Linked DNA regions of Tardiphaga sp. 709. The main gene of each other region encodes a partner of the protein of the gene in region 2 in a complex. Links are inferred from orthologs where the notes say so. Each region holds a gene or a part of one and is shown on either strand. Other genes may lie near its edges.

Region 1 (5,368 bases), 3.9 Mb from region 2 along the record:
GTAGGAATGCGCCAGAAGGTTACCGGCGGCATCTGTCCAGCCGACAGCAACGACGATCGATGAGGCCTTCTTGAGAAGACGCAAGGCGGTATTTGCGGCTTCGGGCGTTGCATACTTTCCCGAGAGACTATCTTCGCGAATTCTCTCGGCCTCGAGCAGTGTTCGATCGATACTCTCAAAGGTCAGCGCCGTGTGTTCGGCGAGAATCTCGGCGATGTTCAGTGCCGCTTTTTTTGCCTCAGCGAGGGCCGCATGATGGCGCGCCTGCAGATCCACCAAAAACACAACGATGATCGACGTCGCAAAGAAGACGCCGAGCACCACCAATGAAAATCCTGGCAGCCGGGCCAGTCTTCCATAGAACGCGCGCATGAAGCGTCCACGTAGTCGTTACAAATGAAACAAATGAAATTCCGGATTTTAGCGTGGATGACGAACCTTAATAATAGGTTGGAAATGTTGGCATTACTGTACGTGGCGAGGCAAAGGATTATGTTGCACTGCGCACGTTGGAAATGCGGACTCGCGAGATACTAATACCTGTTGCTGGTTGATCGCCATCTATGAACATCAGTTGCACGTGCTTCTAAGTAATAGATACAACTTTAAACAGCGCAGCACCCAACGGCCTGCTGTCCGGCTTGAGCCTGCAACTCGCGGGGTAGCGGACATACTTACCGCGATTTGTGAGTACACGCCCTAGATCAGCGCCATGCCCGACAGCACCATGCTTGCGCCCGCCAGAAGCATGATCCCGTCCATGACCAAGCGGAACGTCTCGACGCTCAGTTTCAGTACGTAGCGTTTGGCGATGAACGCGCCGGCCATCAGCGAGGCGCCGGCGATCAGGCCTTTCACAAGCACGTCGAGATCGAGCGCGCCAAACCGTTGGAAGGTGCCAGACTTGCTGAGATACAGGCCGAGCGAACTCGCGGCTTCGGTGGCGAGGAAGGCGCCCTTGGCGAGGCCGTAAAACAGAAACAGCGGCACGCTGAGTGGACCGCTGGAGACGACGATGCCGGTTAGATAGCCGATGATCGCGCCGCCAAGCGCGAGTTGCCACAGGCTGATAGTGAAGGAGCGCCGCGCCAGCCAGTGGCGCAGCGGCACCATGGCAATGAAGAACAGTCCGATGGTGAGATCGACCACATGCGACGGCAGCACCAGCAGCGTGCGTGCGCCCAGGGCTGCAGCTGGAATGCCGGTGAGCGAATAGGCGGCGGTGGCGCGCCAGTCGACCTCACGCCACCAGGCGAGGATGCGCGACAGGTTGGCCATTACGGCGGCGACCGCCATGATCGGCACGGCTTCCTTCGGGCCGAACTGCCAGACCAGCACCGGCATCAGCATGATCGATGAGCCGGTGCCGACGATCCCGGAAATGGTGCCGGCGATGAGGCCGACCGTGCAGACGAAGATGAAGTTCAAGCCGCGACTCTCCAAGCGCGGGACGTACAAGAGCGCTCCAGTCGTGTAGGTGCAACCGATCCGATGGGAGAGGGCGATGCCAGTCACAAGAATTGTCACCGGAGAATGGGCGCGGGGCCGCGAGATCGAGATCATCGAGGCCGTGCAGTCGGCGATGCTGGCGGCGCTCAAAATTCCCGACTGGGACCGCGACGTGACGGTGGACACCTATAGCGACACGCAGCGCATCGTTCCGACCGGGCGCTCGCAGCGCTTCACCCGGGTCGAGATCACGATGTTCGCCGGCCGCTCCATCGAGGCCAAGCGTAGCCTTTACAAGACGATCGTGCAGAACCTTGCGGCGCTCGGCGTTCCGGAACTCGAGATCAAGATGGTGTTGAACGAACAGCCGTTGGAAAACTGGGGTGTGCGCGGCGGCCTGCCGGCCTCCGAGATCGAGCTCAGCTTCAAGGTCAACGTCTAGGACGCGGCAGCGGGCTCTGCCGCGGCGGTGCCGTCGCCGCCCTTATAGACCCGCAGGTAGCGTCGGCCGAGGCTGGTCAGCACCTCATAGGCGATGGAGCCGTAGTGATGCGCGAGCTCGTCGACGGTGATGCCGTCGCCGATCAGCGTCGCCAGATGGCCGCGGCGGGCGGCGTTGTGGGGCAGGTCGGTGATGTCCACCGCGAGCAGATCCATGGAGATGCGGCCGGCGATCTGGCAGCGCTGGCCGGCGATGATGACCTCGGCGCCGCGGGTGCCGTCGCTGCTGCCGGCCGCGCGGAAATAACCATCGGCATAGCCGGCCGCGATGATTGCGAGCTTGGTCGGACGCCGCGCCACCCAGGTGGCACCGTAGCCGACGCTGTCGCCGCGCTCGACACTGCGGGTCTGCAGGATGCGCACCTTGAGATCGACCACAGGTGCCATCGGGTTGTCGGCTTCCGGCGTCGGATTGACGCCGTAGAGCGCAGCACCCGGACGCACCAGATCGAACTGATAGGCCGCGCCGAGATAGATGCCCGACGAATTCGCTAGGGATGCAGGCACGCCGGGGAACAGCGAGGAAGCCTCGCGGAAACTGGAATATTGCCGGGCGTTCATCGGATTATGCAGTTGTTCGGCGCAGGCGAGGTGGCTCATCACCAGCGTGAAGCCGTGATCGCGCGAGCCGAGGCGCGGGATCAGGCCCTGGACGTCGACCAGGCCGAGGCCGAGCCGGTTCATGCCGGTGTCGATGTGCACGGCCGCGCCACCCTTCCAGCCGGTTCGGCGGCAGAACATGTCCCATTCGGCAAGTTCGTTGAGATCGCCGATCACGGGCTGCACATTGATGGCGGCCAGCGCATCGCCGGAATTCGGCGGAAAACCGTTCAGCAGATAGATCGCCGCGTCGGGCGCGGCCGCGCGGGCGGCGCGAGCTTCGTCGAAGGTCGCGACAAAGAAGGTCTTGCAGCCCGCCTTCGCCAGCGCGCGCACCACGGGGATGATGCCGCAGCCATAGGCGTCTGCCTTCACCGCCGCGCCGCATTCGGCAGGCACGCCGTGTTTTTCGAGCTTGCGCCAATTGGCGACTATGGCGTCGAGGTCGATGGTCAGCATGCCGCTGGCGTCTGCCGGCAACTCCATGTCGGCGGGAGTTGTTGGTTTCGGGTCGGAGACGCTGTTCATCGAAATGTCCTGGCACAGGGATCCTGTGATGGGATCACACGATCGAATTCTGCGCCGCACAATATGCGCGCGTCAGAGACGGTTCAACCGCACGCGCGTCATTCCTGCGGGGCGCGGAACTGGGCGCCACCGGCGAGATCGCTGAAGCGGGTGAACTGGCCTTCGAACTGCAGGTCGACGGTGCCTGTGGGGCCGTGACGCTGCTTGGCGATGATGACTTCGGCCTTGCCGTGCGCAAGATCCATCTCGAGCTGCCATTTCTCGTGTTCGGGAGTGCCGAGTCGCGGCTCCTTGGCCTGCAGATAGTATTCCTCGCGATACACGAAGACCACCACGTCGGCGTCCTGCTCGATCGACCCGGATTCACGCAAGTCGGACAGCTGCGGATGCTTGTCTTCACGATTTTCGACCTGACGCGAGAGCTGCGACAGCGCCACTACCGGGCAGTTCAATTCCTTCGCCAGCGCCTTGAGGCTGGTGGTGATCTCGGTGACTTCCTGCACGCGGTTGTCGGAGCGTTTGCCCGAGCCCTGCAACAGCTGGATGTAGTCCACCATGATGACGTCGAGGCCCTTTTGCCGCTTCAGGCGGCGGGCGCGGGCGGTGAGCTGCGAGATCGACAGGCCGCCGGTTTCGTCGACGTAAAGCGGCAGGTTCTGCAGCTTGATGGTGTAGTCGCGGATCTTGTCGAATTCGGCTTGGGTGATGCCGCCGCGGCGGATCGCGCTGGAGGAAATCTCGGTCTGCTCGGCGAGAATACGCGTGGCGAGCTGTTCGGCGGACATTTCGCAGGAGAAGAAGCCGACGACGCCGCCATTGATGGTCTTCATGCTGCCGTCGGGCTGCACTTCGGACTGATAGGCGGCGGCGATGTTGTAGGCGATGTTGGTGGCGAGCGAGGTCTTGCCCATGCCAGGACGTCCGGCGAGCACGATCAAGTCGGAGCGCTGCAATCCGCCCATGCGGGCGTCGAGGTCGCGCAATCCGCTGGAGATGCCCGACAGTTTGCCGTCACGCTGATAGGCGTTGGCGGCCATGTCGAGCGCGGTGGTCATCGCCTGGGAGAAGCGCTGGAAGCCGCCGTCATAGCGGCCAGCTTCGGCCAGCTCATACAGCCGGCGCTCGGCGTCCTCGATCTGGGCGCGGGGAGCGAAGTCCACCGGCGCGTCATAGGCGACGTTGACCATGTCCTCGCCGACATTGATCAGCTGGCGGCGGATCGCCAGTTCATAGATCGTGCGGCCGTAATCCTGCGCATTGATGATGGTGGTGGCTTCGGCGGCCAGGCGGGCGAGATACTGGCCTACAGTCATGCCGCCGAGATCGGTGTCGGTCGGCAAGAAGGTCTTCAGCGTCACGGGTGTGGCGATCTTGCCGGCGCGCACGATGGCAGCGGCCGTTTCGAAGATGGTCTGGTGGATCGGCTCGAAGAAATGCTCGGCCTTGAGGAAGTCCGAGACCCGGTAGAAGGCGTCGTTATTAACCAGGATCGCGCCCAGCACGCCCTGTTCCGCCTCGATATTGTGCGGGGCCGACCGATAGGCCGGGGTGCCGGCCTCGGGGGTGAGCTTGAGAACGTTCAGAATCGAATGCGGCCATGGTCTCTATTGGGTCTTCCGAATTGGGCGGATGAACGGCGTGGTCACGCGGGCGTCGGCGACTAAGCGCCTGACGGTCTCCGAGTGGAAGGACGAAGCGGCCTTATGCACGATTCACACATCAAGGCGGGGGAATTCCGGCCGGTCGCGCGCATTGCGCTTGACGCTTTGGTTGCAGCAAGGGGAGGGGTCTGAATCATTGCTTAAGGAACCCGGAAAAATTGCGCCCCGCGCCTGAACCGGATGGCGATCTCTCGCACTTATAAGAGAGCCAGCCGCTGGCAGGCACGGCAGTGCCGGAACCCCACGGGGAGCCGGGCGTTGGCTTCAGAAGAAGAAGAGGCGAAGGATAGATCCATGGGCCAGCGTCACCAGCATCCCGATGCCGGAACTCAGGCTGCCGGAACCGACGGTTCTGCGTGGTTGTCCACGCTGATCGACACGTTCGAGCGCACCGCGCAGCTCGAAAATGTCCCATGCGATACGAAAGCGCTCTCCGCCGTCAAAGCGCGCCTCCAGCGCCCCGCCATTTTGCGGCCACGGCCTGTCTTGCGCCGCCGGCAGGCGACGCTCCTATTCCAGCACTAAATCAGCCTATTCGCCGGCAATCTGCAGACGCGGTTGCTGGGTCCGTTCCTTGGCTCGAAGCCGATCTTCCTCCCGCCCGATATAATCGCGCGTGAACGGCACCA
Region 2 (3,497 bases):
ATCCACCTCGCGTTCCACATAGCTCCACTCTTCCGTCTCGCGCAGGCCGCCGACGAGATCCTCGAATTCCTGCGCGTGTTCCGGCGCATATTCGAACCAGGTGAGGAAGTCGAAGGGCTCGCCGAGATCGCGCGAATGGTAGAGCTGCCGCGCGATGGCGGGCAGGTATTTCAGGCTGTCGGCGATGTGGCGGGATTTGTCCTCGAAGATGCGGCGGCGCTCGTTCTGGGTCATGTCCCACCAGGCGGCGTTCTTCCTGATCGGGATCAGTGCGCCATGGGTTGCCTCAGCTCGGCCGAGCCCGGCCTGCACGGCGACCAGCGCGATCTTCTCGGTCCGCTCGACATAGCGGACATGACTGGCGACGCCGGCGAGGCGCCAGGATGTCTGCGAAGGCAGCAGCGGCAGCGAGATGGCGTCGGCATGGGTGATGGACAGCGCCGCAACGGGTTTGAGCGTCTCGCCTGTGACGGGCGAGATCGAGATCACCTGCCATGCACCGGTATTTCCGCCGCGGAATGTCGTGAACATGGGATATGTGATCGTGGAACCGGGGCGAGTTCAAGCAAATTGAAACAAGCTTGCCACACCTACGTCATTCCGGGGCGTGCGCGGCGACAGCCGCGAGCGAACCTCAGCCATTCCAATTGGAATGGCGGGGTATCTCATCAAAAACTCCGTCCTCATGGTGAGGAGGCGCTCTTGTGCCGTCTCGAACCATGAATGTGGGGTGCGTCTCCAGCGAATGGCCCGCCATCCTTCGAGACGCGCGCAAGAGCGCGCTCCTCAGGATGAGGTCGGAGTGTGGGCACCCAATCCGGTCCGGCCCTGTGAATAGCGGTATCAATAACGGCCAGTTCAAATCTGCTCCCGGAAAACCTATATCCATGGTCGGCTGGGCCAAGGCTCATGGGCCAAGGCCCAAAAGGCTCACATCCGAGCCCGCAACACTTACCTAACCTGATCGCACGATAACGGCCCCATGCGCTTCACGACCCAATTCCTCGACGATCTGCGCGCCCGGCTTCCGGTTTCGGAAGTCGTGAGCAAGCGCGTCAAGTTGAAGAAGGCGGGGCGGGAGTGGAAGGGGCTGTCGCCGTTCCAGCAGGAAAAGTCGCCGTCGTTTTTCGTCAATGACGAGAAGGGGTTTTACCACGACTTCTCGTCAGGCAAGCACGGCGACATCATCAATTTCGTGATGGAGACCGACGGCGCCAGTTTCGTCGAAGCGGTCGAGCGGCTGGCGCAGATGGCGGGTGTGGCGCTGCCGGCGGCGACGCCGGACGCTGCGCGCCATGAGCAGCGCCGCAAGACGCTCTATGACGTCATGGATCTCGCCGCAAAGTTTTTTGCGGAGACGCTGGTGGGGCGCGAAGGCGCCCGTGCGCGCGGCTATCTCGCCGATCGCGGCATCACGCCTGCGGTGCAGCTCCAGTTCCACATGGGCTTTGCATCCGAAGACCGCTTCGCGCTGAAGGAATATCTCGGCGCCGCCGGCGTGCCCGTACCCGACATGGTCGAGGCGGGATTGCTGATCGGCGGCGAAGACATCCCCGTGCCCTATGATCGCTTCCGCGACCGCGTGATGTTTCCGATTTCCGACGTGCGCGGGCGCATCATCGCCTTTGGCGGCCGTGCGCTGAAGAAGGATGCGCCGGCGAAATATCTGAACTCGCCGGAAACGCCGTTGTTTCACAAGGGCGACAATCTCTACAACCTGCCGATGGCGCGGAAGGCCGCGCATGACGGCGCAGCCTTGGTGGTGGTCGAAGGCTATGTCGATGTCATCGCCATGGTCGGCGTCGGCTTCCCCGGCGCGGTGGCGCCGCTCGGCACGGCACTCACCGAGAACCAGCTTCAACTGCTGTGGAAGATGGCTGACGAGCCGATCCTATGTTTCGACGGCGACAAGGCCGGCCAGAAGGCGGCATGGCGCGCGGCGGAGCTGGCGCTGCCGCATCTCAAGCCCGGCAAGAGTTTGCGCTTTGCGCTGCTGCCCGAGGGGCAGGACCCCGATGACCTCGCGCGCTCCGGCGGCCGCGCGGCCATCGAGGACGTGATGGCGGCGGCGGGCACGCTGTCGGATCTGATCTGGGCGCGCGAGATCGCCGGCGGCACCTTCGCGACGCCGGAGCGCCGTGCCGCGCTGGAGGCGCGCATCAACGAATTGTCGAACGGCATCCGCGACGATGTCGTGAAGAAATACTACCGCCAGGACATGACCGAGCGGCTGCAGCGCGCCTTCGGCACCGGCCCAAAAAACTACGGCGGTAACTACGGCGGTAACAACGGCGGCCGCAGCGGCTTCCAGCAGGGCGGCGGAGGCGGCGGTTTTGCCCGTTCTCCGCGCCCGTTCACCCCCGGTCCGGCGGGGCGAATCAGTAGCGGCGGGCGGTTTGGGGCCAATGCCGGACCCCAGACCATCCAGCGCGGGCCCTATCAGGTGGTCAGTCCACAGCTTGCGACCTCGTCGATCATGCGCGGCCAGCGCAGCGCCATCTCCCGGCGCGAGGCGCTGATCGTGCAGTCGCTGATCAACCACCCCTGGCTGCTGCATGACCGGCTGGAAGAGGTGGCCGCGCTGGAACTCGCCCATCCCGAGATGCACCGGCTGCGTGCCGCGATCATCGCGGCCTTTGCCCATGAGCATCATCACGGCGATGAGGCCGAGCAAAGTGAACAAATGCGTTCAGATCTGGTTAAAGCCGGATATTCCGAGCAATTACAACACGTTGAGCAGGCAGTTACCACTCAGGCGGTGTGGGCGGCGCGGCCTGGCGCGGCCCGCGAGGATGTTCTTTCCACCTGGACGCAGCTCGTTGCCTTGCATCGCCAGTGGCACTCATTACTTAGGGAGCTTAAAGACGCGGAGCTTGCTCTGGGCGCAGAAGCGAGCGAAACGAACTACGGCTGGTTGCGCGATGTGAAGGCCCGGTTGGCTGAGGTCGACGGGATCGAGGCGCTGATCGAGGGATTCGGAGAATCCTCGGGGCGGTTCCAGCGCAGTTCGTAAGGCAACTTTGCTGCGGATGGTGCCCGGGCAAACCGCGAAAAGACTCGCCAAACCCATGGTTTGGCTGCAAAAACAGGGTTAATCCGGGCTTAAGGCTCTCCACGTTAAGGGTCTGGGGCTTAAGTAGTGAAAACCGCGAAGACGACGTCGGGGGTGGCGATGGATATGCGCCGCCCTTTGTGCGTCAAGTGGTGACGATGATTGGATCGGGGCGCTTGCGCCCCTGGATTGATAGCGGGGCGGTGACGCCCCCGGCGTGAGCGCGTTTCAGGAGCATTGAATGGCCACCAAGGCAAAGACGCTGCAGACCAAGGACAAGGAAAAAGACGACAAGGCAGCTGACACGCCGGAGAAGGACTCCGCAGACGCGCCGTCACCTTTGCTCGACCTGTCCGACGCTGCCGTCAAGAAGATGATCAAGCAGGCCAAGAAGCGCGGCTTCGTGACCTTCGATCAGCTCAACGACGTCTTGCCCTCTGATACC

The links. Proteins that work in one complex are often made in the same cells at the same time.
Region 1: the proteins of dnaG (region 2) and RSO67_RS04210 are in contact, whole or in part, in a crystal structure (PDB 2R6A), measured with the Geobacillus stearothermophilus proteins. The link is inferred for Tardiphaga sp. 709 from one-to-one orthologs. Residues at the interface, in WP_049624496.1 of Geobacillus stearothermophilus: Lys456, Leu457, Leu458, Pro459, Ala460, Asn463, Ala464, Leu467, Leu535, Leu536, Ile537, Ala538, Gln544, Glu545, Asp548, Tyr549, His552; in WP_033016901.1 of Geobacillus stearothermophilus: Ser13, Glu15, Ala16, Gln18, Glu91, Leu92, Asp94, Ala95, Val96, Pro97, Thr98, Ala99, Ala100, Asn101, Tyr104, Tyr105, Ile108.

What each region holds. Positions count from the first base shown.
Region 1 is NZ_CP135529.1:798,361-803,728, reverse strand. Bases 2,421-5,368 are described here. They hold RSO67_RS04210 (replicative DNA helicase), read right to left. Parts: upstream 4,665-5,368; coding sequence 3,177-4,664; downstream 2,421-3,176. Other genes in these bases: RSO67_RS04200 (cyclopropane-fatty-acyl-phospholipid synthase family protein), read right to left, coding at 5,271-5,368; RSO67_RS04205 (hypothetical protein), read left to right, coding at 5,034-5,264; alr (alanine racemase), read right to left, coding at 2,421-3,078. In the rest of the region: RSO67_RS04230 (PAS-domain containing protein), read right to left, coding at 1-372; RSO67_RS04225 (sulfite exporter TauE/SafE family protein), read right to left, coding at 700-1,428; RSO67_RS04220 (tautomerase family protein), read left to right, coding at 1,505-1,891; more of alr, read right to left, coding at 1,888-2,420. UniProt on the Escherichia coli protein: The main replicative DNA helicase, it participates in initiation and elongation during chromosome replication. Travels ahead of the DNA replisome, separating dsDNA into templates for DNA synthesis.
Region 2 is NZ_CP135529.1:4,702,496-4,705,992, forward strand. What follows is about bases 605-3,497. They hold dnaG (DNA primase), read left to right. Parts: upstream 605-982; coding sequence 983-3,013; downstream 3,014-3,497. Other genes in these bases: rpoD (RNA polymerase sigma factor RpoD), read left to right, coding at 3,294-3,497. Outside these bases: RSO67_RS22820 (chlorite dismutase family protein), read right to left, coding at 1-531. UniProt on the Escherichia coli protein: RNA polymerase that catalyzes the synthesis of short RNA molecules used as primers for DNA polymerase during DNA replication.